2 regions of the Acidovorax lacteus genome follow, and region 2 is predicted to be linked to the other one. Evidence: predicted binding sites of a transcription regulator. Region 2 holds the regulator's gene; the other holds the start of a gene.

Region 1 (14,999 bases), on a different contig from region 2:
CTCGGCGCTGCCGCTCAAGGATGCTTTCACCCTGGTGCGTGGCGACGGCAAACGCAAGCTGGCCGTGTTTGAAGACCCCAACTGCGGCTACTGCAAGCGCTTCGAGCGCGACATGCAAAACGTCGACAACGTGACGGTGTACCTGTTCCTGTACCCAATCCTGAGCCCCGACTCTGCGGAGAAATCCCGCAACATCTGGTGCGCCAAAGACCGCGCCGCCGCCTGGAACGACTACATGCTGCGCGACAAGAACCCGGCCGCGGCCAGCTGCGACACGGCAGCCCTGCAGCGCAACCTGGCCTTTGGCCGCAAGCACAAGATCACCGGCACGCCCACGCTCATCTTTGCCGACGGCACGCGCGTACCGGGTGCGGTGCCGGCCGCCGAAATCGAGCGCCGCCTGGCCGAAGCCGGTCCCAACTGAACTAGCCTGCCGTCAAGGGCCCCGCGGGGCCCTTTGTTTTTGCCCTGATGGAACGCCGCCCCATGGCCCGAAGCACCCCCCGCCCCCCCGCCGTGCAGTACCGTATTGAAGCACCCGACCTGCACACACACTGCTACCGCGTCACCCTCACGGTGGCAGAGCCAGCCGCGCTGCAGCAGGTGTCGCTGCCGGTGTGGATTCCGGGCAGCTACCTGGTGCGCGAGTTCTCACGGCATCTGCAGCGCCTGACGGCCCGCCAGGGCCGGCGCAACGTGGCCGTGACGGCGCTGGGCAAACAGCTGTGGCAGACCGATTGCCGCGCCGGGCAGCCGCTGGTGCTGCAGTACGAGGTGTATGCGTTCGACACCTCGGTGCGCACCGCCTGGCTTGATGCGACGCGCGGCTTCTTCAACGGCACCAGCCTGTGCCTGCGTGTGCACGGGTGCGAAGACGCGCCGCACCAGATCACGGTGGAGCGCAGCCCCGCCATGCAGGGCTGGCAGCTCGCCACAGGCCTTGCCGCTGAAGCTGTGGACGCCTACGGTTTTGGCAGCTACCGCGCGACCGACTACGACGAACTGGTGGACTGCCCGGTAGAGATGGGCCGCTTCTGGAGCGGCGAATTCCGCGCAGGCGGCGTGCCGCACCGGCTGGTGGTGGCCGGGGCCGCGCCCTCGTTCGATGCCCAGCGCCTGCTGGCCGACACGCAGAAGATCTGCGAGACCGTGATCCGCTTCTGGCACCCCACGGGCAAGCCGCCCATGAAGCGCTATGTGTTCCTGCTCAATGTGGTGCTGGACGGCTACGGCGGCCTGGAGCACCGCAACTCCACCGCGCTGATCTGCGGCCGACGCGACCTGCCGCGGCTGGACGAACCCCAGCGCAGCGACGGCTACACCACGCTGCTCGGGCTCATCAGCCACGAGTACTTCCACACCTGGAACGTCAAGCGCCTGCGCCCGGCCGAGTTTGCGCGCTACGACTACGACCGTGAGAACTACACGCGCCTGCTGTGGTTCTTTGAAGGCTTCACCAGCTACTACGACGACCTGCTGCTGCGCCGCGCCGGGCTGCTGGACGATGCGGGCTACCTCAAGCTGCTGAACAAGACGATGCACCAGGTGCTGCAGGCACCGGGTCGCCACGTGCAGAGCGTGGCCGAAGCAAGCTTTGACGCCTGGATCAAGTACTACCGCCAGGACGAAAACACGGCCAATGCCACCATCAGCTACTACACCAAGGGCGCGCTGGTGGCCCTGTGTCTGGACCTGGCCCTGCGCCGCGAAGGCCGCACGACGCTGGACGCTGTGATGCGCGGCCTGTGGGCCCGCTGCCAGGGCGGCCCGATGCGCGAGGACGACTTGCTGGCTGAGCTGGCCGCGCACAGCGGCCGCAGCTGGGCCGCCGAGATCGCGCAATGGGTGCACAGCACGGACGAGCTGCCGCTGTCCGAGCTGCTGGCCGCGCACGGCGTGGACATGCAGCCCGACCGGCCGCAATGGGCGCAGCGCCTGGGCCTGCGCGTGGCCGAATCGCAGGGGGTGGTCGTCAAGCAGGTGCTGCGCGGCGGCCCGGCCGAGCGCGCAGGCCTGGCCGCGGGCGACGAATGGCTGGGCGTTGAAACGCCCGAAGGCGGCTGGCGGCTGCACAAGCTCGACGACCTGCCCCTGCTCACCGGCCGCGCCCACGCCTGCACCGCGCTGGTCGCGCGTGACGGCCGCCTGCTGCGCCTGCCGCTGCAGTGGCCTGCGCTGCCCGGCACCGCGCCCGCAGCGGCCGGCAAAGCCCCACGCAAAGCCGCCCGCCCGGCCCCGCCAGCCACACCCGACACCGTACAGCTCAAGCCGCGCGACGGCGCCGCCGTGGGCCGCTGGCTCGCGGGCTGAGGCCCGAGCCACCCACGCAACGCGCAGGCCGCACCGTTGGCAGGATCGATGTCGGCCGTGGCCGGGTTTGCAACCCGGCTGTCGCGGCGGGGGCCAGCGCAGGCCAGGGCCCTTGGGTATAGTCGTTTGCGGCTGGGCCCGTGCATGGGCCCTTTGCAGCACACCACAAGGAGATCACCATGGCCTACGAAATGATCGAGGTCCGCACCGAAGCCGAGAAGGTGGGGATCATCACGCTCAACCGTCCCAAGCAGCTCAATGCGCTGAACGACCAGCTCATGAACGAACTGGGTGCGGCGCTCAAGGCCTTCGACGCCGACGAAAAGATCGGCTGCATGATCATCACCGGGAGCGAAAAAGCATTTGCCGCCGGGGCCGACATCGCCGCCATGGCCAAGTACAGCTTTGCAGACGCCTACAAGGGCGACTACATCACCCGCAACTGGGAAGCCATCCGCTCGGTGCGCAAGCCAGTGATCGCTGCGGTCAGCGGCTTTGCGCTGGGCGGCGGCTGCGAGCTGGCGATGATGTGCGACTTCATCATCGCCGCCGACAACGCCAAGTTCGGACAGCCCGAGATCAAGCTGGGCGTGATCCCCGGCGCTGGCGGCACGCAGCGCCTGCCGCGCGCCGTGGGCAAATCCAAGGCCATGGACATGGCCCTGACCGGCCGCATGATGGACGCGACCGAAGCCGAGCGCTCGGGCCTGGTCAGCCGCGTCGTGCCCTACGACAAGCTCATGGACGAAGCCCTGGGCGCGGCCCTCATCATCAGCGACTTCTCGCAAGTGGCCGTGATGGCCGCCAAGGAATCGGTGAACCGCGCGTTCGAAGGCACGCTGGCCGACGGCGTGATGTTCGAGCGCCGCCTGTTCCACGCGCTGTTTGCCACCGCTGATCAGAAGGAAGGCATGGACGCCTTCCTGGGCAAGCGCAAGGCCACCTTCCAGCACCAGTGAAGCGGCAGCGCCGCTTGTGCGGCGCTCGCAGTTTGAAGGCAAATTGGCTGCTCGTGCTTACAAAACAAGCACGGGCAGCTATTAAAGTAATAGCAAACCGATCATCAACCCCTGCAGCCTCGCCACACGCACGCCAACGGCGCGAAAAATGTGGCTATAATTGAGGGCTCTGGCGCTTTAGCTCAGTCGGTTAGAGCGATGGAATCATAATCCACAGGTCCGCGGTTCGAGTCCGTGAAGCGCCACCACATTGAACCCCGCTGCCGCAAGGCAGTGGGGTTTTCTCTTTGGCGGTCCGGCCAAGGCCACGCGCCCACAGTCCGGAGGGCGCAACACCTGCGCAGGCCGGGGCTTCAGCCCCCCTGCCGTAGAATCCGCCACCCAGCCCCTGGATGAACACCATGACCCGCTGCACGCCCCCAACCCCCTCCCAGGCCCTGCGCCACCGCCTCACACGGCCCTTGCTGCCGCTGGGCCTCGGCATGGCGGCCCTGCTCGCCACCACGCTGCCCGCCCAGGCGCAGAGCGGCTCCACGCCGCTGCCGGTGCCCATGGGCCTGGGTGGCGAACGCACCTTTCCCGATGCCGCGCGCCGCGGCGCGCTGCAGATCGCGCCCGGCCCGCAGGTGCTGCTCAACGGCCAAGTGGTGCGTACGGCCCCGGGCCTGCGCCTGTTCAGCCCGCAGAACACGCTGGTGATGCTGCACACCGTGGTCGGCCAAAGCTTCCGTGTGAACTACGTGATCGAGCACGCCACCGGCATGCTGCTCACGGCCTGGATCCTCACCGAAGGCGAGGCCGCGCGGCCGCGCCCCACCCCGGCGGGTAGCAGCCCCGGTGCGGTGATGGACGCCGACGGCGTGCTGCGCAACTACCGCACCGAATCCGACACCCCGGTGCGCTGAGCACCGGCCACGCTGCGGCCCGGCCTGTGCCGGGCCGACCGCCTGCCCGCGCCGCACCGAACGGCGCTCCCCCGTATCTGCCAGGAGCCTGCCATGGCCAAAAAAGTCTTCATCAAAACCTTTGGCTGCCAGATGAACGAGTACGACTCGGACAAGATGGCCGACGTGCTGGGCGCAGCCCAAGGCTACGAGCCCACGACCAATGTCGAGGAAGCCGACCTGATCCTGTTCAACACCTGCTCGGTGCGCGAGAAGGCGCAAGAGAAGGTGTTCTCGGACCTGGGCCGCGTCAAGCACCTCAAGGCCCGCGGCGTGAAGATCGGTGTGGGCGGCTGTGTGGCCAGCCAGGAAGGGGCCGAGATCATCCGCCGCGCGCCCTATGTGGACGTGGTGTTCGGCCCGCAGACCCTGCACCGCCTGCCCGAGCTGCTCAACGCGCGCGAGCGGCAGGACCAGCCGCAGGTGGACATCAGCTTCCCCGAAATCGAGAAGTTCGACCACCTGCCGCCCGCACGGGTCGAGGGCGCTAGCGCGTTCGTGTCCATCATGGAAGGCTGCAGCAAGTACTGCAGCTACTGCGTGGTGCCCTACACCCGCGGCGAGGAAGTGAGCCGCCCGTTTGACGACGTGCTCGTCGAGATCGCGGGCCTGGCCGACCAGGGCGTGAAGGAAGTGACGCTGCTCGGCCAGAACGTCAACGCCTACCGCGGCGCAATGGGCGGCACGGCCGAGATCGCCGACTTTGCGCTGCTGCTCGAATACGTGGCCGACATCCCGGGCATCGAGCGCATCCGCTACACCACCAGCCACCCCAACGAGTTCACGCCCCGCCTGATCGAGGCCTACGCGCGCATTCCCAAACTGGTGAGCCACCTGCACCTGCCCGTGCAGCACGCAAGCGACCGCATCCTCATGGCCATGAAGCGCGGCTACACGGCCATGGAATACAAGAGCACGGTGCGCAAGCTGCGCGCGATCCGGCCCGAGCTGTCACTGAGCAGCGATTTCATCGTGGGCTTCCCGGGCGAGACCGAAGACGACTTTGCCAAGATGATGAAGCTCATCGAAGAGCTGCATTTCGACAACAGCTTCAGCTTCATCTTCAGCCCCAGGCCCGGCACCCCGGCGGCCGGCCTGCCGGACGACACTCCGCACGACGTCAAGCTGCGCCGCCTGCAAGAGTTGCAGGCGCTGATCAACCGCCACATCCGTGAGATCAGCGAGCAGCGCGTGGGCACCGTGCAGCGCGTGCTGGTGGAAGGCGCCTCCAAGCGCGACGCCAGCGAGCTGATGGGCCGCACCGAATGCAACCGCGTGGTCAACTTCGCGGGCCAGCCGCGCCTGGTGGGGCAGATGGTGGATGTGCGCATCACCGAAGCCAAGTCGTACACCCTGCGCGGCGAGGTTTGCACCCAGGAGACCGTCTCCGCGCTGTGAGCGCCGGCGGGTCTGAAGGCCCGCACAGCTGCCCATCCGCCCCCCGGGGCCAGCGCATCGCGCCGATGCGGCCACCGCCGCCTGCGCCCCGTACGGCGAACCCCCGGCGCCTGGCTGGCATGGAGCCTGCACCGGGCCTGGACTGGGCCTTGCGGCAGATTGCTATCAAAAAGTGAGCTGCTCGTGCTTGATTGCAAAGCACGAGCAGTCTATTTAACCTCTGAAAAGCGCCAGCGTGCGGCGGGCGGGGCCGTGTGGTGCGCGTGCGGTGCGACGCGCGTGCTGTGTGGTGCGCCGTACTGCGCCGGGGCCGTAGCAGGGCTTCAGAAAGGCAGCTTGGGCATACCGCCTGCGCCGCCCAGGCCCTTCATGCCGCCCATCTTCTTCATGAGCTTCATCAGGCCGCCGCCCTTCATCTTCTTCATCATGTCCTGCATCTGCTCAAACTCCTTGAGCAGGCGGTTGACTTCCTGCACCTGCACGCCCGCCCCGGCGGCAATGCGCTTCTTGCGCGTGGCCTTGATCAACTCGGGCTTGCGGCGCTCCAGCGGCGTCATGCTGCAGATGATTCCCTCCTTGCGGCGGATTTCCTTTTCGGCCTTGTCCAGATCCACCTGACCGGCCTTGGCCGTGAGCTGGGAGGGCAGCTTGTCCATGAGGCTGGACAACCCGCCCATCTGCTTCATCTGCTGGATCTGCGCCAGAAAGTCGTTGAGGTCGAAGCCATCGCCGCTCTTGACCTTGGCTGCGAGCTTCTGCGCGGCCTCAATGTCCACCCCGGCCGTGACTTGCTCGACCAGGGCCACGATATCGCCCATGCCCAGCACACGGCCCGCGTGGCGCTCTGCGTCAAACACTTCGAGGCCGTCGATCTTCTCGGACACGCCCGCAAACTTGATGGGCGCCCCCGTGATGCTGCGCACCGACAGCGCCGCACCGCCGCGCGAGTCGCCGTCGAGCTTGGTGAGCACAATGCCGGTGAGCGGCAGCGCCTCCTTGAAGGCCTTGGCCGTGTTCACCGCGTCCTGGCCCTGCATGGCGTCCACAACGAACAGCGTCTCCACCGGGTTCAGCACCGCATGCAGGTCCTTGATTTCCTGCATCAGCACTTCGTCAATGGCCAGGCGGCCCGCCGTGTCGACCAGCAGCACGTCAAAGTAGTGCTTGCGCGCGTAATCGAGCGCGGCCAGCGCAATGTCGCGCGGTTTCTGCTCGGGCGTGCTCGGGAACCATTCGGCACCGGCCTGCTTGGTCACGGTCTTGAGCTGCTCGATGGCGGCAGGACGGTACACGTCGCCCGAGACGGTGAGCACCTTTTTCTTGCGCTTGTCGATTAGGTGCTTGGCCAGCTTGGCAGTGGTGGTGGTCTTGCCCGCGCCCTGCAGGCCGGCCATCAGGATCACCGCGGGCGGCTGGGCCGCGAGGTTGATGTCGGACACCCCCTCGCCCATGGTGGCGGCGAGTTCGCGGTGCACGATGCCCACCAGCGCCTGCCCGGGCTTGAGCGAGCCCAGCACCTCCTGGCCCAGGGCTTTTTCCTTCACACGGGCGATGAACTCGCGCACCACGGGCAGCGCCACGTCGGCTTCGAGCAGCGCCATGCGCACCTCGCGCAGCATGTCCTGCACGTTGGACTCGGTGATGCGGGCCTGCCCGCGCATCTCCTTGACGAGGCGCGAGAGTTTGTCGGTGAGGGCTGAGGCCATGGCGTGGGAGATCCGGGGGTTGGGGCTGCGGCAGGTGGCCTGCCACCAGGCAGGGCACCCGAGGCAACGGCGGGGCAAGAGGCTAAACTGTGCCGATGATTTTATCCGGCGCCTCCCCGCTCAGCTGGCTGCTCACCCTGGCTGCAGCAGCCGCGTACGCGGTGCCCGCGGCCATTGCCGCCCGCCTGGGCGTTGCCGCCGCGCGCAATGCCCTGGTGGCCGCCTGGCTGCTGCACGGCGCGGTGCTGGTGTGGGGCCTGTGGGGCGATAGCCCGCGCTTCGGCTTTGCCCCGGCGCTGTCGATGACGGCGTGGCTTGTGCTCACGGTGTACGCGGTCGAGCAGCAGTTGTTCCCGCGCATGCGCGCGCGCTGGATGCTGGCCATCTTCGGCGCGGCCGCCGTGCTGCTGGCGCTGGTGTTCCCGGGCACGCCGCTGCCGCAAACAGCCTCGGCCTGGCTGCCGCTGCACCTGGCGCTGGGCATTGCCTGCTACGGCCTGCTGGCCGCCGCTGTGGTCCACGCCTGGCTGATGACGCGGGCCGAACACCACATCCGCCAGGGCGAGGACCCGCACAGCGGCATCCCGCTGCTCACGCTCGAGCGCCTGACCTTCCGCTTTGTGGGCGCGGGCTTCGTGCTGCTCACGGCCACGCTGCTGGCGGGCTGGTGGTTTGGCGAATCGCTGTACGGCAAGGCCTGGCGCTGGGACCACAAGGCGGTGTTCTCGCTGCTGTCGTGGCTGACGTTTGCCACCCTGCTGCTGGGGCGCTGGCGCTTTGGCTGGCGCGGCCGCAACGCCGTGCGCGTGCTCTACGCGGGGGCCGCGCTGCTGCTGCTCGCCTATGCGGGCTCGCGCTTCGTGCTCGAAGTGGTGCTGGGGCGCAGCGCATGAAGTACCTGGTGTTGCTGCTGGTGATCGGCGTGGCCGTGGCACTGTGGTCGTCACAGCGCCGCAGGCAAGCCCCGGCGGCCCAGCGCCGCCCCGCGGCGCCGCCCTCCCCCCAGGACATGGTGGCCTGCGCCCACTGCGGCGTGCACCTGCCGCGCAGCGATGCCCTGCTGCTGGGCAACCACAGCTTCTGCTGTGAAGAGCACCGCCGCCTGGGCGCGCGCAGCTGAACCCGAGGGCCATGGAGTCGCCTCTGCTCGCCAGCACGAGCGGCCTGCCCGAGTCGCCCTTTCTGCGGCTGTGGCGCGGATTCCTGACCGGCCGGGTCATGGTGGCCCTGTGTCTGCTGCTGCTGCAGGTACTGGGGCAGATCGTGAGTGCAACGGCCAACGTGCCCGTGCTGGGCCTATGCCTGCTGTATCTGGTGGCCACATTGCTCCTGCGCGTGATGGCCCACGAGCGCCCACCTGCGCCGGGCGCTGGCGCGCAATGGCTGCCGTCGATCGGGGTGGACCTGGCCCTGATTGCAGGCCTGCAACTGCTGCAAACCGGGCCGCTGAACTTCACGCCACTGTTCGGACTGCCGGTGCTGATGGCCGCGGTGCTGGGCACACTCACGCTGGCGCTGGGCACGACTGCCGCAGTCACCTTGCTGCTATTGGGCTGGGCCTGGTGGAGCGGCCACCGCCTGGGCCTGGACGACGCGCAGTCGTACCTGCAAAGCGCGCTCACCGGGACGGGCTATTTTCTGGTGGCGTTTCTGGTCCACCAGCTCGCCACACGGCTCGCACGCGAGCAACTGCTGGCCGAGCGCAGCCAGATGGCGGCGCGCGCGCAGGCCGAGGTCTCGTCCCTGGTGATCCAAAACCTGCACGACGGTGTGCTGGTCGTGGACGACCACGACACGGTACGCGCGGCCAATCCAGCGGCGCTGGTGCTGCTGGGTGGCAGCTCATACGCACAGCCGCCGTTTGATCTGACCCTCGACGCAGCCTGGACTCCGCTGGTGCAACTGGCGCGGCGCAGCTTTCGCCGGGCGGCACCACAGGCGGCCGACGTCGATCTGCTGCACCCGGGCCAAAGCCCGACCGGGCTGCATGTGCGCACTTGGCTCACATCGCCGCGCGACCCGATCCATGAGCCCGCCGCCAGCTTTGAACGGCTGTGCGTGATCTTCCTGCACGACCTGCGCGAGATGGAGGCGCGGCTGCGCACCGAGAAGCTGGCCGCCATGGGTCGCATGTCCGCCGCTGTAGCGCACGAGATCCGCAACCCGCTGGCGGCCATCATGCAGGCCAATGCGCTGCTCGACGAAGACTTGCAGGACCCGGGGCACAAGCGTCTTGCCACCATGGTGCGCCAAAACGCCGAACGCCTGGCACGCATCGCAGAAGACGTGCTCGACATCGCCCGCGTGCAGCGGCAGATCGGTGACGTGGCCGCCGCCACGCTCTCGCTGGACGACACCGTGGCCCAGATCTGGCAGGACTGGTCACGCCACGACCCGATACGCCGCCGCGCGCAGGTGCTGCTGGAAGCTCCGCAGGCCCAGGTCGAGTTCGACACCGAGCACCTGCGGCGCGTGCTGGTGAACCTGCTCGACAACGCCCTGCGCTACATGGGCAACCAGGAAGACTCGCTGGTGGTCAACACGCGTGTCAGCCCCGCCGGACAGGCCGTGCTGCAGGTCTGGAGCGACGGTGCACCGCTCGACCCCTCCATCGAGCGCCACCTGTTTGAGCCGTTTTTCTCCTCCGAGAGCCGCTCCAGCGGTCTCGGACTCTACATTTGCCGAGAGCTGTGCCAGCGCCACGGTGCGTCCATTGCCTACCAGCGGGTGCAACGCACCCTGGCACGCGGCGTCACTGGCGGCAATGCGTTTGCGGTATCGTTCCGCCGAGCCACCCGGCCTGTGCAGACCCCCTCCTTGTTCGACACTCCGGTCGTCTGATCTCTGCTTCCATGAACGCTCCCGCCGCCTCCATCCTCGTGATCGACGACGAGCCCGACCTGCGCACGCTGTACGAGCTGACGTTGCTGCGCGAGGGCTACCGGGTGGAAACCGCCGCCAGCGTGCAGGAAGCCCGCGAGCAATTGCGCGAGCGGCGCTTTGACGCCGTGATCACCGACATGCGCTTGCCGGACGGCTTCGGGCTAGAAGTGCTGCAGGACCTGCGCGAGCAGCAGCGCAAGGAACGCTGCGTGGTCATGACGGCCTATGGCTCGGCCGAGAACGCGGTCGAGGCCCTGCGCGCCGGGGCGTTCGACTACCTGACCAAGCCGGTCGATCTCAAACAGTTTCGCTCAGTCGTGGCTTCGGCCATTCAGGGCACGGGTGGCGTGCCAGCGCCCCGCGGCGGACGTACCCCGGCCAATGCCCGCAATACGGGCGCGAACGATCCCGACGCCCGCGCGCAGACGGCGCTGGAACGGCTTGTCGGGCAATCGCCCGCCATGGTGCTGGTCAAGCAGCGGATTGCCAAGGTGGCACGCGGCATGGCGCCGGTGCTGATCCACGGCGAGTCGGGCACGGGCAAGGAACTTGTGGCCCAGGCGCTGCACGCCTGCAGCCAGCGCGCCGATGGCCCGCTGGTGGCCGTGAACTGTGGGGCGATCCCGGAAAACCTGCTCGAAGCAGAGTTCTTCGGCGCGCGCAAGGGGTCCTACACCGGCGCGACGCACGACCGCGAAGGCTACTTCCAGGCCGCGCGCGGCGGTACGCTCTTCCTCGACGAGATCGGCGACCTGCCGCTGGCCATGCAGTCCAAGCTGCTGCGGGTGATCCAGGAGCGCAGCGTGCGCCCGCTGGGCTCCACCCAGGAGGAAACCATCGACGTGCGCATCCTGAGCGCTACCCACCGCGATCTGGCCAATGATGTGCAGACGGGCCGCTTCCGCCAGGATCTGTACTACCGGCTCAACGTGATCGAGATCGTGGTGCCGCCTCTGCGCGAGCGGCGCGACGACCTGCCCGCGCTGTGCGATGCATTGCTGCGCCGCATCGCGCAGGACTCGGGTATGCCGGTACCCACCCTGACGCCCGCAGCGCGGCAGGTGCTGGCGCAGCATCCGCTCACGGGCAACGTGCGCGAGCTCGAGAACCTGCTGCACCGCGCCCTGGCCCTGAGCGAAGGCGGAGCCCTGGAACTGGAATGTGCGGCGGCACAGGCTTTGGGGTCGCCGCATGCCGCGGGCCACACGCCCGAGGCAGGCGCCGACTGGACCGCCATGGGCATGAGCACCAGCGACCCGTCCACAGCGCTGCCCAACGACCTGCAGGCCTGGCTCGACCAGCAGGAGCGCGCGATCCTCGTGCGTGCGCTGCGCGAGTCAGGCTACAACCGTACGGCGGCGGCTTCGCGCCTGGGCATCAGCCTGCGGCAGATCCGCTACCGCATCGAGCGGCTGCAGATCACCGTGCCCACCGCCGACTCGGACCAACCGGATGAAGCGGCCTGACACACGCAACGCGGCGTCTGCCGATTCGCCCTGGCGGCAGGGGTGGCATACGGCAGCGCATGTGTGCCCCTCCCCCAACCACGGGGTACGGCCCGACGGCGCGCAGATCGATCTGGTCGTGGTGCATTCAATCAGCCTGCCGCCGGGCGAGTACGGCGACGACAGCGTGGCCCGGCTGTTCACCAACACGCTCGACTGGGATGCACACCCGTATTTCCAGAGCATCCGGGGTCTGGAGGTATCGTCACACTTCTGGATCCGGCGTGACGGGACGCTGTGGCAGTTCGTGGACACCGACCGGCGCGCCTGGCACGCTGGGGCCTCGTCGTACCGCGGTCGCGCGCAGTGCAACGACGACTCCATCGGCATCGAGCTGGAGGGGCTGGAGGGCGACCGGTTCGAGCCTGCCCAATACGTGTGCCTGGCGCGCCTGTGCCAGGATCTGGCACTGCGCTACCCGATTGCCCATGTCGCCGGACACGAGCACATTGCCCCGGGCCGCAAGTGCGACCCGGGCCCCGGATTTGACTGGGCCCGGTTGCAGGACCTGCTGGGTTGGCCGCCCGAACGCTTTCCTGTCAAGGATTGACCCGGGGCCCGTGTCGGTTGCTGCGGCGCACGATGTCGCGGGTTTGCATCAAATCGCAACCGCGGGAAATTCCTGAGTACAACCCGTACCCGCGAAGCCGTGCGGCCTGCCGCTGCACAACCGCTCGCCAGGCCGCATGCAGCCTACGCCGCACAGCACAAAGTCTTGCCCGGTATCGCTCAACAGCCACTCCAACGCGGGGGATCCGCCTGCCGACCGAGCCCGGGGGCCGCAAGTCGCATCCATTCCGGCGTACACTACCCCTAGTGTGTTGAACGCATCCGAAACACTATAGGTAGCGTCTTGATCGCCAGCCCACCCGACCGGGGTGCCCTCTTGCTGGCCTTGCGCACCGCCCTCCCCCCATACCCGACAGCCGACCCGAGAGGACTCCATGCACGCTGCACAGACCACCACCTCCCACGCCCCCAGCACGCCTCACGACACCCTTGCCGCGACCAGCAGCCCGAGCGCTGCTGTCGGCACGATGGGCCACTACCAGATCATCCGCCGCAACGGCGCCGTGGTGCCTTTCGAGCCGCAAAAGATCGCTGTGGCCATGATGAAGGCGTTCCTGGCGGTGCACGGGACGCAGGGCGCGGCATCGGCCAGCGTGCGCGAAGTGGTGGACACACTCACGCAGAACGTAGTGCGCGCGCTCATGCGCTCGCGTCCTGGCGGCGGCACGTTTCCGATTGAGGACGTGCAGGACCAGGTCGAGCTCGGCCTGATGCGCGGTGGCCACCACGAAGTGGCCCGTGCCTATGTGTTGTACCGCGAGCGCCGCGCCCAGGAGCGCGCGCGCCAGGCTGAGCAGCAAGCGCCCGTGGCGCCGCAGTTCCATGTGCTGGACAACGGCGAACGGGTGGTGCTCGACCTGCAGCGCCTGCAACGCCTGATCGAAGAAGCCTGCGACGGCCTGGGCGCCGATGTGAAGGCCGACCCCATCGTGGCCGAGACCATGCGCAACCTGTACGACGGCGTGCCCGTGGACGAGGTGTACAAGGCCTCGATCCTGGCTGCACGCACGCTGATCGAGAAGGACCCCGACTACACCTACGCCACCGCCCGCCTGCTGCTGCATACCATCCTCAAAGAGGTGCTGGGCCGCGAAGTGCCGCGCGATGCGATTGGCGCCGCGTACACCGAATACTTCCCGCAGTTCATCCAGAAGGGCGTGGACAACGAACTGCTGGACGAGCGCCTGCTGCAGTTCGATCTGCCGCGCCTGGCGGCCGCCCTCAAGCCTGAGCGCGACCTGCGCTTTGACTACCTGGGCCTGCAGACCCTGTACGACCGCTACTTCCTGCATGTGCGCAAGACGCGCATCGAGCTGCCGCAGGCTTTCTTCATGCGCGTGGCCATGGGCCTGTCGCTGGGTGAGATCGACCGCGAAACCCGTGCCATCGAGTTCTACGAGGTGCTGTCGAGCTTCGACTTCATGAGCAGCACGCCCACCCTGTTCAACAGCGGCACGCTGCGCAGCCAGTTGTCGTCGTGCTACCTCACCACGGTGCCCGACGACCTGGACGGCATCTACGAATCGATCAAGGAAAACGCGCTGCTGTCCAAGTTTGCAGGCGGTCTGGGCAACGACTGGACGCGCGTGCGCGCACTGGGCAGCCACATCAAGGGTACCAACGGCGAATCGCAGGGCGTCGTGCCGTTCCTGAAGGTGGTCAACGACACGGCCGTGGCCGTGAACCAGGGCGGCAAGCGCAAGGGTGCGGTGTGCACGTATCTGGAAAGCTGGCACCTGGACATTGAAGAGTTCCTGGAACTGCGCAAGAACACCGGCGACGACCGCCGCCGCACGCACGACATGAACACGGCCAACTGGATTCCCGATCTGTTCATGCGCCGCGTGATGGAAAAGGGCACCTGGACCCTGTTCTCGCCCTCCTCGGTGCCCGACCTGCACGACCTGTTCGGTGCCGATTTCGAAAAGGCCTATGTGGCCTACGAAGAAAAGGCCGCGCGCGGTGAGATCAAGCCCAGCAAGGTGGTGCAGGCCACCGACCTGTGGCGCAAGATGCTGACCATGCTGTTCGAGACGGGGCATCCCTGGATCACGTTCAAGGATGCGTGCAACGTGCGCTCGCCGCAGCAGCATGCCGGTGTGGTGCACTCCTCCAACCTGTGCACCGAGATCACGCTGAACACCAGCGACACCGAAACGGCTGTGTGCAATCTGGGTTCGATCAACCTGCTGCAGCACCTCAAGGACGGCCAGATCGACCACGAGAAGCTCAAGCGCACCGTGTCGGTGGCCATGCGCATGCTCGACAACGTGATCGACATCAACTACTACGCGGTGAAGAAGGCCCGCGACTCGAACCTGCGCCACCGCCCCGTGGGCCTGGGCCTGATGGCCTTCCAGGACGCGCTGTACGAGTTGCGCATTCCCTATGCATCGGAGCAGGCAGTGGAGTTCGCCGACCGCTCGATGGAAGCGATCTGCTACTACGCCTACTGGGCCTCGACCGAACTGGCACGTGAGCGTGGCAAGTACTCGAGCTACAAGGGCTCGCTGTGGGACCGCGGCATCCTGCCCTTCGACACGCTGGACCTGCTGTCGCAGGCGCGTGGCGGCTATGTGGAAGTCGATCGCTCCGCGAGCCTCGACTGGGATGCGCTGCGCAAGAAGATCGCGCAGGACGGCATGCGCAACTCCAACTGCGTGGCGATTGCGCCCACGGCCACCATCTCCAACATCGTGGGTGTGGACGCGTCGATCGAGCCGT
Region 2 (14,999 bases):
CGCGGTGCACGACCCAGCGGCCAGCGGCAGCGACGCCGCGCCGCTGCGACTGGTGCTGCTGGCCGACCCCGCCACCACCCCCGCAGAGCCGCTGCTGGCGCGCCTGCTGCTGCAGCGCAGCGGCACGCTCGAGCCGCTGTGGCAGCGCGCCGCCGTGGCCGACTGGCGGCTGGCTGATTTGCTATCAAAATAATAGCTGCTCGTGCTTGATTAATAAGCACGAGCAGCCTGTTTGGCTTGAAGTCTCAGAAAGAGATCTTGCCCGTCCAGAGGTCCTTGTACATCACCCAGTCGCCCATGAAGCTGTAGAGCGGGCGCTTGAAAGAGGCGGGCTTGTTCTTCTCGAACCCGAAGTGCCCCACCCACGCAAAGCCGTAGCCACACACCAGCCCGAGCAGCAGGAACCCGGGCTGGCCGGTGGCGACCAGCGCGGCCAGGCACAGCAGCGCCAGCGTGGAGCCCACGAAGTGCAGGCGGCGGCAGGTGCGGTTGCTGTGCTCGCGCAGGTAGAAGGGGTAGAAGTCGGCAAAGCGCCGGAACTGGCGCGGGTCCACGGCCTCGTCGGTGGAGGGCGTACCGGTGGGGCCGGGGGGCGTGGGGTGGGCTGAATCCATGGCGTGTCTCCTGCAGGTGGGGCGCTCGGCGCGGCCCTCTGCGCGTTTTGTACGCCAGCGGCGACGCGTTGACCAGCGGGGCAGCCCGCAGCGGCTGTCGCGCGGTGATCTTGCCGCCCAGCGCCCGGCCCGCGGGGGGGCGGGCAGGGCGCGGGCCGCCACGCCCGTTCAAGCCACGGGCCGTGCCAGAAAGTCGCGGATCGCGAACAGCGTGTCTTCGGGCGCCTCGGTCATCTGGTGGTGGCCCACGGGCAGCATGGCCACCTGCACGGGCACACCGGCCTGCCGTGCGGCCTGCACCAGGCCTTGCGCAGCCTTGGGCGGGGTCATCTGGTCGTGCGCGCCCAGCGCAAACAGCACCGGGCAGCGCACCTGGGCCATGGCTTCCTCGCCGCGCGCATAGCGGTCGCAGGCGACAAAGCCGCGGTGGAACACATCGCCCGTGGGGTTGCTGCGCAGCACGCGGCGGCCCAGCGCCATGCCTGTGCCAAACACCCAGTAGCCCGCGCCCGACGGCGATGCGAGTGAGCTGCGTGAAAACACGTTGACCATGCGCAGCGCTTTCTCGGGCGCGGTCTGCGAGGCTTCGATGAGGGCAGGCGATACCTTCATGGGATAGGCTGTGCCCACCAGCACCAGGTGGCTGGCGCGCTCGCCCAGGCGCGAGGCCGCTTCGAGCACGATCAGCGAGCCCCAGCTGTGCCCCACCAAAGCGGCGCGCGCAATGCCCAGCGCATCCAACAGGCCGATCACGGTGGTGGCGGCGTCTTCCACGCTCGCGGGCGCGGGGCCCGCACTGCGGCAGTGGCCGGGCAGGTCGATGGCCAGCACGTTCCAGCCGTGGTGGGCCAGGTAACGGCTTTGCAGGCCCCAGACGCTGTGGTCGTTGAGCACGCCATGCACCATGACCACCGTGGGCTGGGCCGGGTTGAAGGCCTTGCCCCCGGTGTAGCAGTACAGGTCGTGGCCGTGGACGGAAACATGCATCAGGCGGCCCCCCCTTCGCTGTGTTTTTCTGCGGCCTTCAGGGCGCGTTTCAGGTCGTCGATCAGGTCGTCCGGGTCTTCGAGGCCGATGGACAGGCGGATCGTGCCCTGCGTGATGCCGGCGCCTGCCAGCGCCTCGTCGGCCATGCGGAAGTGGGTGGTGCTGGCCGGGTGGATGACCAGGCTGCGACAGTCGCCCACGTTGGCCAGATGGCTGAAGACCTTGAGCGTTTCGATGAACTTGCGGCCCTGGGCGCGGTTGCCGCGCAAGTCGAAGCTGAACACCGCGCCCGCGCCGCGCGGCAGCAGTTTTTGGGCCAGCGCGTGGCTCGGGTGGGTGGGCAGCAGCGGGTGGCCCACGCGTTCGACCATCGGGTGGCTGGCGAGGAACTCCACCACCTTCTCGGTGTTGCGCATGTGGCGCTCCATGCGCAGCGGCAGGGTTTCGATGCCTTGCAGGATCAGCCAGGCTGTGTGCGGGCTCATGCAGGCGCCAAAGTCGCGCAGGCCCTCGCGCCGTGCGCGCAGCAAAAAGGCGCCCACCGTCGATTCCTCGCTGAACACCATCTGGTGAAAGCCGTCGTAGGCGCGGCTGAGTTCGGGAAAGCGCCCCGAGGCGTCCCAGTCGAAGCTGCCGCCGTCCACCACCACCCCGCCGATCACCGTACCGTGGCCCGACAGGAACTTGGTGGCCGAGTGGTACACCAGGTCGGCGCCGTGCTCGAACGGACGGATCAGCCAGGGCGAGGTCAGGGTCGAATCCACCAGCAGCGGCACACCGGCCTCGTGCGCGATGGCGCTCACGGTCGGGATGTCGAGCACGTCAAGGCCGGGGTTGCCCACCGTCTCGCCAAAGAACAGGCGCGTGTTGGGCCGCACGGCCGCGCGCCAGCCGTCGATGTCGCCCGGGCGCACAAAGGTGGTGTCGATGCCGAAGCGGCGCAGCGTGTAGTGCAGCAGGTTCTGCGATCCGCCATACAGCGCCGTGCTGGCCACGATATGGCTGCCTGCGCCCATGAGCGTGGCAATCGCCAGGTGCAGCGCGGCCTGGCCGCTGGACACGGCAATCGCGCCCACGCCGCCTTCCAGTGCGGCCACGCGCTGCTCGAGCACCGCGTTGGTCGGGTTGCTGATGCGGCTGTACACATGACCCGGACGCTCCAGGTTGAACAGCGAGGCTGCATGGTCGCTCGACTCGAACACGAACGAGGTGGTCAGGTGGATGGGCACCGCACGCGCGCCCGTCGCGGGATCGGGCGTGGCGCCCGCATGCAGGGCGAGCGTGTCAAAGCCAGGGTCGGAATAACCGGGCATCCGTGTGTCTCCTTGGTTGTCTTGGCAGCGGCGATTGTGGGCTATATTCGCTGCGACCTTACGACTGCGCGTTCCTCCCGGAGACCCCCATGAAAGTCAGCGACATCCTTCGCGTCAAGGGCAACACCCTCTACACCGCGACGCCCGACGAGCCTCTGGCCCACGCGGCGGCCGTGATGGCCGAGAAGGACATCGGGTCGCTGGTGGTCATGGAGCACGGCGACCTGGTCGGCATGCTCACCTTCCGCGAGGTGATCCAGGCGGTGGTGCGCAACGGCGGCACCGTGGGCACCATGCTCGTGCGCACGGCCATGGACGACGCACCGCTGACCTGCACGCTCGAGACCGACATGGACGAGGTCCGCCGCATGATGCTGGACCGCCATGCCCGCTACATGCCCGTGATGGACAAGCGCATGCTCATGGGCGTGATCAGCTTCTACGACGTGGCCAAGGCCGTGGTGGACAGCCAGAACTTCGAGAACCGCATGCTCAAGGCCTACATCCGCGACTGGCCTGCCGAAGAGGCTCCCAAGGCCTGACGGCCGCGCAGGCTCATGCGCATTCCGGCCTTCGCCCTGCGCGCATGGCTGCTTTGGCTGGCGGGCCTGCTGTTCTGTGTGTTGGGCTGGGCGCAGCCGGTGGCGGTGTCGCTGTCGGGGTTGGCTGAGCCGGCCTCGCTCGATACGTACGCGCTGGTGCTGGAAGACCGCGACAAGCGCCTCACGCCCGATGAGGCGCTGACCCAGGCGCATCTGCCTTGGCGTGCCGCTGACGGCGTGGTCAATTTCAGTTTTTCGGATTCTGTGTACTGGCTGCGCCTGCGGCTGCACAACGACGGGCCCACCTCCGTGACCCGGTTGCTGGAGGCAGGATCAGCCTTGCAGGACATGGTGGACTACCACCTTGTACGTCAGGGCCGCATCGTGCAAACGGTGGAGACGGGGGACCGCCGCCCCTTTGACCGACGGCCCTTGCCCTATCGCTACCCGGTGTTCCCGATCGCGCTCGCGGCCGGAGAGACGGTGGAGGTGCTGCTGCGCCTTGACACCCATGACGGACTGTTCGAGGCGCTGCCCTTGCGTTTGCGCACACCCGCCGGGTTTTTGCACCACAGCCAGATCGAAAACGTCGCCTTCGGAGCCTACTACGGAGCCGTTGTGGCGCTGCTGCTTTACAACCTGCTGCTCAGCGTGCTGACGCGCGACCGGGTGTTTGTGCTGTATGTGCTGTACCTGGCGTCCTACACCGTCTGGAACCTGTGCTTCACGGGTTTCGGGCTTCAGCACCTGTGGCCCGAGAACCCCCACCTCGGCCACACGCTGATCTCGACCACGGTGCCGTTGATCGCATTGACGCTCACGTTGTTTTCCATGCACTACCTGCAGACCGCCACGCGCGTGCCGCGGGTGCACCGGATGTTGCGCTGGCTGGCGGTGCTGGCGGTGCTGCACCTGCCTTTGGCCTGGCTGGATTGGTACGCGGCGCTGTTCCTCACGGTCATGCCATTGCTGGCATTGCTGCTGCCACTGCTGCTGGCCGCTGCGTTCGTGATTGCACGACAGGGCTATCGGCCTGCACTGTTCTACCTGGTGGCCTGGGCACCACTGGCCGTGGGGGCAGGGCTGACGCTGGCCAAGATTGTGGGCTGGATCGAGGCTTCGCCGCTGGTGGAGTACAGCCTCAACATCGGCTCGGCGCTGGAGTTCACCCTGCTGGCGCTGGCGATGGCCGATGCGCTGAACCGGCTCAAGGCCGAGAAACTGCAAGCCGAGCAGCAGGCCCTGCAAGTGCAACGCGCGTTGGCTGCCGACCTGGAGGCCAAGGTACGCGAGCGCACCCAGGCCCTGGAGTCGGCCAACGCCCAGTTGCAGCAAGTCGCCATCACCGATGCTCTGACCGGCGTGTACAACCGCCGCTCGTTCGATGCGACCCTGCGCCGCGAATACAACCGCTGCCTGCGCCAGGGCCTGCCTCTGGCGCTGTGCGTGATGGACATCGACCACTTCAAGCCCTACAACGATGCCCTGGGGCATCAGCAGGGCGATCAGGCCCTCGTGGCGGTGGCGCAAGCACTGGCGGCTCGCGTACAACGTTCCACAGAGTATCTTTTTCGACTGGGTGGCGAGGAGTTCGCGGTGCTGATGGTGGACGAAGGCCGTGAGCGGGCGCTGCGGCAGATCGAAGCCTTGCGCGATGCCGTGGAGGCCATGGCGTTGGAGCATCCGGCCAGCCCGCGCGGCTGCGTCACCCTGTCGTGCGGACTGGTATGGGTTGCGCAACCGACCGTGGAGCAGACGCCTGACGTGCTGTATGCCGAGGCCGACAAAGCCTTGTACCGGGCCAAGCAGGCCGGGCGGAACCGCACCGAGATGGCACCATGAGCCTGTGATCTGCCGCCAGCGGCGCGTGCAGGACCGCACGCAGGTGGAACCAGGGCCTGTTCGCAGCGGCACAACAGAGTGACCAGCCCCTAGCCCGATGCACCCGGGCGGGCGAGCCAGCCCGGCAGCGCCGCAGGATCGAGTGGCCGCGCAAACAGATAGCCCTGCATCACGGGGCATCCGTGGGTGCGAAGCCACTCGTGCTGCTGGCGCGTTTCCACGCCTTCGGCGACTACCACCATGCCCAGGCTGTGCGCGATGCTGAGCACCGAGACGGTGAGTGCTCGGGCTGCGTCGCTGCCTTCGAGGTCCTGCACGAAGGCCTTGTCCAGCTTGAGCTCTGAAATGGGCAGCCGGTGCAGGTAGCTCAGGCTCGAATAGCCGGTGCCGAAGTCGTCGAGCGAGAGGCGAAAGCCCCGCTGGTGCAGAAGCTCGATGTTGGCGAGCGTCACGGGGCGTGCGTCCATCATCACGCTTTCGGTGATCTCCAGTACCACATCGCCTGGTTGCAGCCCATGCTGCGCCAAGGCCGCACTGATCTGGTCGGCCAGCTCGGGCCGGTGGAAGCTGCGGCCCGACAGGTTGACCGACACCGAAGGCACGGCACATCCCGCCCGCCGCCAAGAGGCCAACTGCGCACAGGCGGTGTCGAGCAGCCACAGCGTGAGCTCGTGGATCAGCCCTACCTCTTCTGCCAGCGGAATGAACTCTGATGGGGGCACGGGACCCCGCTCAGGGTGGTGCCAGCGCGCCAGGGCTTCGACGCTGTGCAGCACGTGCGCGCCGGTACTCAATACCTGTGGCTGGTACTGCAGGGTCAGGGCCTTGCGCGCCAAGGCATCGCGCAGGGATCGTTCCAGCGCCACACGGTCGAGTGCGCGCTGGTTCATCTCGGCACTGAAAAGCTGCAGGCTGTGCTGCGCATCGGCCTTGGCCTGGGACATGGCCTGCCCTGCGTGGCGCAAGAGCGCATCCACATCGCTACCGTCGTCCGGGTACAGTGCAATGCCGATGCTCGCACTGGGTCGGTACAGCTGTCCGTGGACCTGCAGGGGCTCCGCCACGGCTTTGAGCTGGCTCTGAGCGATCTGCACTGCCTGCACAGAATCGACCCCTGAGAGCATCATCACGAACTCGTCACCCGACAGACGGCCAATCAGGTCGTGCGGGCGCAACCCCGCCGACAGCCGCTGGGCCACGGTGCACAGCAGCAGATCACCCGCCGCATGACCTTGGGCGTCGTTGATCTGCTTGAAGCGGTCGAGGTTGACAAACAGCACAGCGCCTGGGTGCTGCGCACGCGCCAGCAGCGCGAGCGTACGCTCCGCAGAGGCACGAAACAAGGCCCGGTTGGGCAGGCCGGTCAACCCGTCGTAGAAGGCCAGCTGGTGGATCCGCTGGCGAGCTGCGTCGCGTTCGATGGCCAGAGCGCACAAATGCAGGCAGGCCCCCACCAGGCGGTGGTGCAGTGCGTCCGGTGCGCGTGGCTCGCGGAAGTAGAACGCAAAAGTGCCCACGACCCGGCCCTGGTGGTCCACGATCGGACTGGACCAGCAGCCGCGAAAACCCGTCGGTGCGAAGAGTTCACGGTAGTCCTGCCAGAGCGGATCGGTCTGGATGTCGTGCACCACCACCGGCTCTGCGCGGTAGGCCGCGGTGCCACAGGAGCCCACTGCCGGGCCGATGGGCAGGCCCTCAAGGGCCGCACTGATTTCAGGCGGCAGTCCGGGTGCGGCCAGAGGGCGCAGGCGACCGTTGGAGTCCACCGCCAGGATGGAGGCCGTCACCTCGGGGGCAATGCGCTCGACTTCGCGGCAAACGAGAGCCATGAGATCGGGCAGCGCCAGCTCCTTGACCATGCCTTCGAGCACGCGCTTTTGCAGCACCTCGTGCATCTTGGTCAGGGTGATGTCGGTCAGCACCGTGATGCTGCCCCCCGGGCCACCCGAGGCTTCGTCGGCGGTATTGATGACCAGCGACACCCAGCGCGGCTGGCCGTCGCGCCGGTACATCAGGGCTTCACCGTGGTAGCGTCCCTCATGCTCGATGCAGTCGCGAATGTCCTCGAGAAACCCCCGGTCAGAGTGTTCGCCCAGCAGCACATCGCTCAGGTACTGGCCCATCACATCGGCGGGTTCGTAGCCGAACAGCCGCGTGAAGCCCTGGTTGACATACACCACCCGGCGGTGGCGGTTGCTCATGACGATGGCGTCGTCGGACGCATCCAGCGCCCGGCGCAGTGGTCCGTCGGCCAGCCGCGGCAGCAAGGCTGTGCCCCGTGGCACCTCGCGAGAGGTGGCGTGCAGGGGCTGCGGCAGGGACGTGGGCATGGGCTCGTGGGGCGCTAGGGGCTTGATCGCTTGACCCATGCTAGCAACCGCACTGGGGACTGCCAAGCAGCATTTGGCATTTTGCGCCATGGCCAACCGGCGCAGGCGCTTGGGCGCGGGCCGGCGGCGCTCTGGGATAATCCGGCGCATGAGCGGCAACACCATCGGCACCCTGTTTACCGTCACCAACTTTGGTGAATCCCACGGCCCTGCAATCGGTTGCGTCATCGATGGTTGCCCACCCGGCATGGCGCTGACCGAGGCCGACATCCAGGGCGACCTGGACCGCCGCAGACCCGGCACCAGTCGCCACGTGACCCAGCGCAACGAGCCCGATGCGGTCGAGATCCTGTCGGGCGTGTACGAAGGCAAGACCACTGGCACCCCGATCGCGCTGCTGATCCGCAACACCGATCAGCGCAGCAAGGATTACTCGGCCATTGCCCAGAGCTTCCGGCCGGGCCATGCCGACTACACCTACTGGCACAAGTACGGCATTCGCGATCCGCGCGGCGGTGGCCGCTCGTCGGCGCGCATGACCGCCCCCACGGTCGCGGCTGGCGCTGTGGCCAAAAAGTGGCTGCGCGAGCAGTTCGGGGCCGAGTTCCGCGCCTGCATGACCCAGCTGGGCGAGTTGCCCATGCCTTTCGAGAGCTGGGAACATGTGCCGCACAACCCGTTTTTTGCGCCCTGCGCCGATGTGGCGGCGTTCGAGGACTACATGGACCGCCTGCGCAAGGCCGGTGACTCGTGTGGCGCTCGCATCCGCGTACAGGCCACGGGCGTGCCTGTGGGTCTGGGCGAGCCGCTGTATGACAAGCTCGATGCCGACATCGCCTACGCCATGATGGGCCTGAACGCCGTCAAGGGCGTGGAGATTGGCGCCGGGTTCGCCAGCGTGGCGCAACGCGGCACGGTGCATGGCGATTCCATGTCGCCCGAGGGTTTTCGCAGCAACAACGCGGGCGGCATCCTGGGGGGCATCAGCACGGGGCAGGACATCGAGGTGTCGATCGCGATCAAGCCCACCAGCTCGATCATCAGCCCGCGCGAATCCATCGACGTGCACGGCCAGAGCCAGGAAGTGATCACCAAGGGCCGCCACGACCCCTGCGTGGGCATTCGCGCTGCGCCCATTGCCGAAGCGCTGCTCGCGCTGGTGGTGATGGACCACGCGCTGCGCCACCGTGCGCAGTGCGCTGACGTGCGCGTGCCCGTGGGGCCGATTCCTGCCAGCGCCTGAAGCGTTGCACGCGGCGGCTGTGCTGCCTCGCGCCAGTCTCAGGGCGGGCTCGCCCGCTCTCCGCGCAGGCTCGCCAGCAGGTTCAGCGGGTTGAAGCCCGTCACCAGCCCCGTGGCCAGCAGCACCAGCGCACCACCCCAGAACATGCCGGGGCCCAGGGGCTCGTTCAGGAACAGGTGGCCCCAGGCCACGCCGAACAGCGGAATCATGAAGGCCGAGCTCATGGCCGCCACGGGCGACACCTGGGTCAGCACGCGCAGGTTGAGCCAATAGGCCAGGCCCGAGGTCACGACGCCCATCACCGCCACCGCTGCCAGCGCTGAGGGCGTGAAGCGCGCCTCAGGCAGCGACCAGGCCGCCCCTGGCAGCAGCATGACCAAGGCCGTGCCGTGGATGCCCGCCGCTACCGCCAGGGGCGACATGCGCTGGGTGGAGCGTTTCATCCAGGTCGTCGAGACCCCATAGCAGGCGGCCGCTGCCACACAGGCCAGCGCTGCCAGCAGCAGGGCGGGTGTGGGCTGCACAGGGCCCAGTTGCACGATCAGCGCCACGCCCACAAAACCGCAGAGGCAACCCAGCCACTTGCGCGCACTCAGCGTGTCTTCTTTCATCCAGGCGGCCGTCAGCACACCAAACGGCACCACCATGGTGTTGAGCAGCGAGCTGTAGCCTGCGGGCAGCCGCAGCGCAGCCCAGGCGTAGAGCAGAAAGGGCAGTGCCACCGTGAGCGCGCCCAGGCCCACGAGCTCCTTCCAGTGCTGCCAGGGCCAGCGCTCGCGCGCCAGCCGCATGATGAGCATCAGCGTGACCGTGGCCAGGCCAATGCGCAGCGCGGCCATGACATTGGGCCCCATCACCGGGCTGGCCACGCGGATGAACAGAAACGATGCGCCCCACAGCGCAGACAGCAGCACCAGCTGCAGGAAATGGCGGGTTTTCACGGCGCTGATTGTGCGGCACTGCCCTTGGGTTTGCCGTGGTTCGTGTGGTGCAACTGTTAAGAGTAAAAATAGCTGCTCGTGCTTATTAAGCAAGCACGAGCAGCTATTAAATCGATAGCAAGTCGGTGGTAGAAGGTGTGTAACGTCCGTGACTTGCGCCGGCCTGCCGATGGCCTCCTGCACGAGCGCTGGTTCAGGCCGGAGCCGGAGGGTGGGCGCGGGCCATGCGCAGTCGATGTGCTGCGCTGCGCCCGCTACTTGCGCACTTCGTCCACGAGCGCGCGAAACTCGTCGATGTCTTCGAAGCTGCGGTACACGCTGGCAAAGCGCACGTAGGCCACCTTGTCGAGCTTCTTGAGTTCGCGCATCACCAGTTCGCCGATGCGACTGGACAGCACTTCGCGCTGGCCAAGGTTGAGCAGCTTTTCCTCGATGCGTTCGATGGCCGAGTCGACCTGCTCGGTGCTCACCGGCCGCTTGCGCAGGGCCAGGTTGAATGAGCCTTGCAACTTGGAACGGTCGTATTCAATCCGTCGGCCGTCTTTCTTCACCACCGCCGGAAAACTCACCTCCGGCCGCTCATAGGTAGTAAAGCGTTTGTCGCAGCCACCGCAGCGGCGGCGGCGGCGAATGAACACCCCGTCGTCGCCCACGCGGGTTTCAACGACCTGGGTTTCGGGGTGTCCGCAGAACGGGCATTTCATCGGGCGATGTCTGGCGGGGGCCAGGGGCCGTAACCACCCGCGCTTGCGCGCAGGTGGCCGGGCCGCCAGGCTCAGCGATAGACCGGGAAGCGCGAGGTCAGCGCATGCACCTTGGCACGCACTGCGGCCAGGTGGGCCTCGTCACGCGGGTTGTCCAGCACGTCCGCGATCAGGTGCGCCGTGGCGCGGGCTTCTTCGTCCTTGAAACCGCGGGTCGTCATGGCGGGGGTGCCCACGCGCACGCCGCTGGTCACCATCGGCTTTTCAGGGTCGTTGGGGATCGCGTTCTTGTTGATGGTCATGTGGGCGGCGCCCAGCACGGCCTCGGCTTCCTTGCCAGTGATGCCCTTGGAGCGCAGGTCCACCAGCATCACGTGGCTCTCGGTGCGGCCGCTCACGATGCGCAGGCCCCGCTCGGTCAGTGTCTCGGCCACGATGCGGGCGTTGGTGATCACCTGCTGCTGGTACTGCTTGAACTCGGGGCTCAGCGCTTCCTTGAAGGCCACGGCCTTGGCCGCGATCACGTGCATGAGCGGACCACCCTGCAGACCCGGGAAAATGGCGCTGTTGATGGCCTTTTCGTGCTCGGCCTTCATCAGGATGATGCCGCCGCGCGGGCCGCGCAGGCTCTTGTGGGTGGTGCTGGTGACCACGTCGGCATGCGGCACCGGGTTGGGATACACGCCTGCGGCGATCAGGCCCGCGTAGTGGGCCATGTCCACCATGAAGATCGCTCCCACGTCCTTGGCCACCTTGGCAAAGCGGGCGAAGTCGATGCGCAGGCTGTAGGCCGAGGCTCCAGCCACGATCAGCTTGGGCTTGTGCTCGTGGGCCTTGCGCTCCATCGCGTCGTAATCGATCTCTTCCTTCTCGTTCAGGCCGTAGGACACCACGTTGAACCACTTGCCCGACATGTTCAGCGGCATGCCGTGCGTAAGGTGGCCACCTTCGGCCAGGCTCATGCCCATGATGGTGTCGCCGGGCTTCAGGAAGGCAAGAAACACCGCTTCATTGGCCGATGCACCGCAGTGCGCCTGCACGTTGGCGGCGTCTGCACCGAACAACTGCTTGACGCGGTCAATGGCCAGTTGCTCGGCCACGTCCACATATTCACAGCCGCCGTAGTAGCGCTTGCCGGGGTAGCCCTCGGCGTACTTGTTGGTGAGTTGTGTGCCCTGGGCCCACATCACGGCGGGCGAAGCGTAGTTTTCGCTGGCGATCAGCTCGATGTGCTCTTCCTGGCGGCGGTTTTCGGCCTGGATGGCAGCAAAGAGCTCGGGGTCGGTCTGTTCGACGAGGATATTGCGGTGGTACATGGCAGTCCTATGAACGTTGTGTCCCTTGGAATCAAGGGCTGCCCAGGCGAACGGCGGAACACGAACCGGCCACAGCCGGCTGCGGCACGCTCCCCGGTGGTTCACGGGCAATGACTGCCCGCTGGTTTCCACGTCAGCGGCGGGGCAAGTGCCCCGCGCCTATCGCCAGTCGCGTACCCCACTAGTTTAGCCCAGCCGCGCGGTCTGGTGCTGGCGCGCCCCCATCCGCTGGGGCCTATCTGCTCGGGGGGGGGCGTTCCGGGATGCCCGTGTCGGTCGCATGTGCTGGCGAAACGGGCCACGCGATCCTTCCGGCCCGCCAGCATGGCGGGCCCCACGTACCCCTGGGGCGCATCTGGCCCCTGGAGGTCTGCCGCTCGCTCAGGGGGTAGCGGGCGTCGCGGCCGATTCAAGCAGCGCGAGCTTTTCTGCCGCGGGTGCTTTGGCGCTTTGGGGTGTTGTGGCTGCGCTGGCAGGCGCCGCGGCGGCCGTCGGTGCTGGGGTGGGCACTGCCACAGGGGGCTGCAGCGGCACGTTGCGGCCTGCCGCCACCTGCTGAAGACGCCCATGCTCGGCCAGCACCTTGGCCACATAGCCGCCGTCTTCCGGCAGATGTGCTGCGCCAACGTAGAAACGCAGCCCGCCTTCGACCGAGCCCGCGCGGGCAATGCACTCCTGCAGCACCTTGGCGCCTACGCGCAGGTTGCTCACAGGATCAAAGGCGGCCATGTGGCCTCCGAAGTACTGGTACTTGTCGGTGTGTACACGGGTCATCACCTGCATCAGCCCCTGGGCTCCGACCGCGCTTTGTGCAAAGGGGTTGAAGTTGGACTCGATGGCCATCACCGCCAGGATCAGCATGGGATCGAGCTTCATGGTGCGCCCGATTTCATAGGCTTCGGCCACGATGGCGCTCAGTGGCTCGGGGGCCACGCGGTATTTGCGGCTGAGCCACAGGGCCAGCAGGGCCTGCTCACGAGGCAGGTCTTGTGGATTGGCCGCCGTGGCGCGCTCGATGGCATCGGGCTCCACTGGCAGGCCGGCCATGGCCACATGGCGGTCACGCAGCCACTCGCGCAGCTGGGCTTCGCCGCTTTCACGCAGATCGGGGCGTGCCACGAGCGTGATGGCCACGAAGGCCACGGCGAGTCCCAGCAGGGCGAAGCCGTTGTGGGTCAGTTCAAGAAATCCGCTCATCACGCGGGCCGCAGTATTTCGCAGGCCTGAGACGATGCGTCCTGTCGCTGTCATAGCTCTTCCTTTCCGAGGCCTGTGGCGCATGGCAGCCGGTGCATGCATCGGCTGCGGGGCGCGTAGGCCTTGATTGGTAGCCCTGGTTCCTGCACCGCGCGCTCAGCACCACCGAAGGGTTGCGCGGTACCTCAGGATCCAGTTCGCCGGGGTCGGCAGCGGCTTGGGGTTTGTACTAGCCTGTTGTGGGGCTGGCGGATTCTAGGAGGAGGTTTAATTCCTGGTCAATACTTAAAAATTTCTTCTTAATACATTTTGAAAATATCAATGCTGTACTTTTGCACAGTAGTTTGCTGGCAACATGCAGCCGGCAGCACTCCGTAACGATGGGACGCGGTCGGTCCACCGCAGCGGCGTCAGGCAGTGCTCGGGACCACGGTGGTTCCGGTGGAAAGAGGGCTCCAATCGCGACCGTTGGTCCATTGAAAATCATCGTTTGCCGGGCGTGCTGTGCTTTGTTATCGTGAAGTCGCCTGCAAACGCGGGCATCGCCAGCCGGGTCTGATCCCCCTCCGAAAGCATGCAGTGCCAAGGTGCAGCGGAGACGACAGGCTGGCACCCTTGAGGAGCAATCCCTTGCTCCTGCGGGCCGGGACCAGCATCCTCCCGGCCGCGCTGATGTGCAGGACCTTGTGTCCGCCGTCTGGCCCGGTGCCCTGTACCAACCAGGGCGCCGGGCTTTCTTTTTGAGGTGGCGCCGCGTGTACAAAGGGCGCGCACGGCCATGTCGCGTCGCCTGCTGCGCGGCCCTTATTCCGGTGTGTCGCCCCGTTGCACTGGGTTCATCTGGCGGGTGGCGATCTGAACCCGGTCAAAATACAGCCTTTGGGTGCAGAGGCAGGGCCGTGGGCTCGCTGTACCCGGGCTGCTGGCACACAAGGCCCTTGTGGCCTTTTGGCCGTGTTTGATGGGCTCCGATTCATGTTTTCTCTTTTTTCGCGCAACACCATGTCCGACGCACCCGATGTGACCCCGGCTCCGGCCAAAACCTCCGAGCCCCACCCTCTGGATGCCCTGACCGGTGGTGCTTTTTCTGCCCAGACCTCTGGCGAGCGTTCGGCCCGCATCCGCGAGTGGCTGGCCACCCAGCCCGCGCTGGACGCTCTGCAGGAAGTGTTCAAGGAGTTGAGTGCGCGCGACAAAGGCGCAGCCCGTGCGGTACGGGAGCGCATGGATGAGATCCGCCGCGCCCGGGATCAGGAGGCCATTGCGGTCGAATGGGCCGAGAAGGCCACGCGCTTGCTGGAGGGCGCGAGGCTGAACATCGCCGATGCGTTGGCGTGGCAGCGCGACGCCGCGAAAGCGGGAGCCCCCTTGTCTCGTGAGCCGCTCTCGGCTCTGAAGACGCAACTGTCCGAACGGGTGAAGGTGATTGAAGACCTGCAGCACCGTGTGCAGGTGCAGCGCGAAGCCGCAGTGCTCCTCACGCAACGCATCGAGGTACTGTCGACCAAGCCCTGGCGCGACGCACAGGCGGCGCTGGAGACCTTGCGTGCCGATGTGCAGCGCTGGCAAGACCAAGCTGGTGAATTGAGCGCCGACGCTGCATGGCCGAGCGTTGAAGCCCGTTTTCCGCCCCAGTTGGATGCCGCCCGTACGCAATTGCTGGTGGTATGGGATGCTTTTCAACTGGCTCTGCAGCAAGCGGTGGCTGCAGCCGAAGACGCCTCTGCGAGCTTGCCCCCGGTACCCGTGTGGGCCGACGAACTGCGGGTGGCTCGCGGCGAAGTGCCGGTGGCCGCATCGGCTGCAGAGCCCAAGCCCGCGCGTGCAGCGCGCCCGGCCGCCAACGACGGTCCGGTGCGAGAGCTGGCCCGGCAGGCCGTCGAACCCGCCGTGGTGGCACTGGAAACCCAGACGGCGCAGGGCCATGCCAAGCCCATGGCCGATGCGGCCGGCAACTTGCGCGGCTTGCT

The links. The regulator NrdR, encoded in region 2, represses ribonucleotide reductase genes. The targets are predictions, from matches to a motif close to CACNANATNTNGTG.
Region 1: a site for NrdR is predicted at 12,543-12,556, ahead of ABD866_RS01700 (ribonucleoside-diphosphate reductase subunit alpha). Genes of this name have one in related genera too.

The regions. Positions count from the first base shown of each region.
Region 1 is NZ_BAABEX010000003.1:72,514-87,512, forward strand. It holds gene ABD866_RS01640 (DsbC family protein) at 1-424, shown strand, start outside; gene ABD866_RS01645 (M61 family metallopeptidase) at 487-2,310, shown strand; gene ABD866_RS01650 (enoyl-CoA hydratase) at 2,490-3,269, shown strand; tRNA gene ABD866_RS01655 (tRNA-Met) at 3,441-3,517, shown strand; gene ABD866_RS01660 (hypothetical protein) at 3,671-4,174, shown strand; gene miaB (tRNA (N6-isopentenyl adenosine(37)-C2)-methylthiotransferase MiaB) at 4,268-5,611, shown strand; gene ffh (signal recognition particle protein) at 5,935-7,317, opposite strand; gene ABD866_RS01675 (cytochrome C assembly family protein) at 7,413-8,210, shown strand; gene ABD866_RS01680 (PP0621 family protein) at 8,207-8,437, shown strand; gene ABD866_RS01685 (ATP-binding protein) at 8,449-10,158, shown strand; gene ABD866_RS01690 (sigma-54-dependent transcriptional regulator) at 10,170-11,666, shown strand; gene ampD (1,6-anhydro-N-acetylmuramyl-L-alanine amidase AmpD) at 11,653-12,255, shown strand; gene ABD866_RS01700 (ribonucleoside-diphosphate reductase subunit alpha) at 12,650-14,999, shown strand, end outside.
Region 2 is NZ_BAABEX010000007.1:76,576-91,574, forward strand. It holds gene ABD866_RS03835 (YihY family inner membrane protein) at 1-193, shown strand, start outside; gene ABD866_RS03840 (Mpo1-like protein) at 246-614, opposite strand; gene ABD866_RS03845 (alpha/beta fold hydrolase) at 783-1,601, opposite strand; gene ABD866_RS03850 (O-acetylhomoserine aminocarboxypropyltransferase) at 1,601-2,914, opposite strand; gene ABD866_RS03855 (CBS domain-containing protein) at 3,004-3,456, shown strand; gene ABD866_RS03860 (sensor domain-containing diguanylate cyclase) at 3,472-5,298, shown strand; gene ABD866_RS03865 (sensor domain-containing protein) at 5,388-7,628, opposite strand; gene aroC (chorismate synthase) at 7,777-8,871, shown strand; gene ABD866_RS03875 (DMT family transporter) at 8,910-9,821, opposite strand; gene nrdR (transcriptional regulator NrdR) at 10,067-10,516, opposite strand; gene glyA (serine hydroxymethyltransferase) at 10,588-11,832, opposite strand; ZMP/ZTP riboswitch at 11,866-12,015, opposite strand; gene ABD866_RS03890 (lytic transglycosylase domain-containing protein) at 12,214-13,083, opposite strand; gene ABD866_RS03895 (DUF349 domain-containing protein) at 14,032-14,999, shown strand, end outside.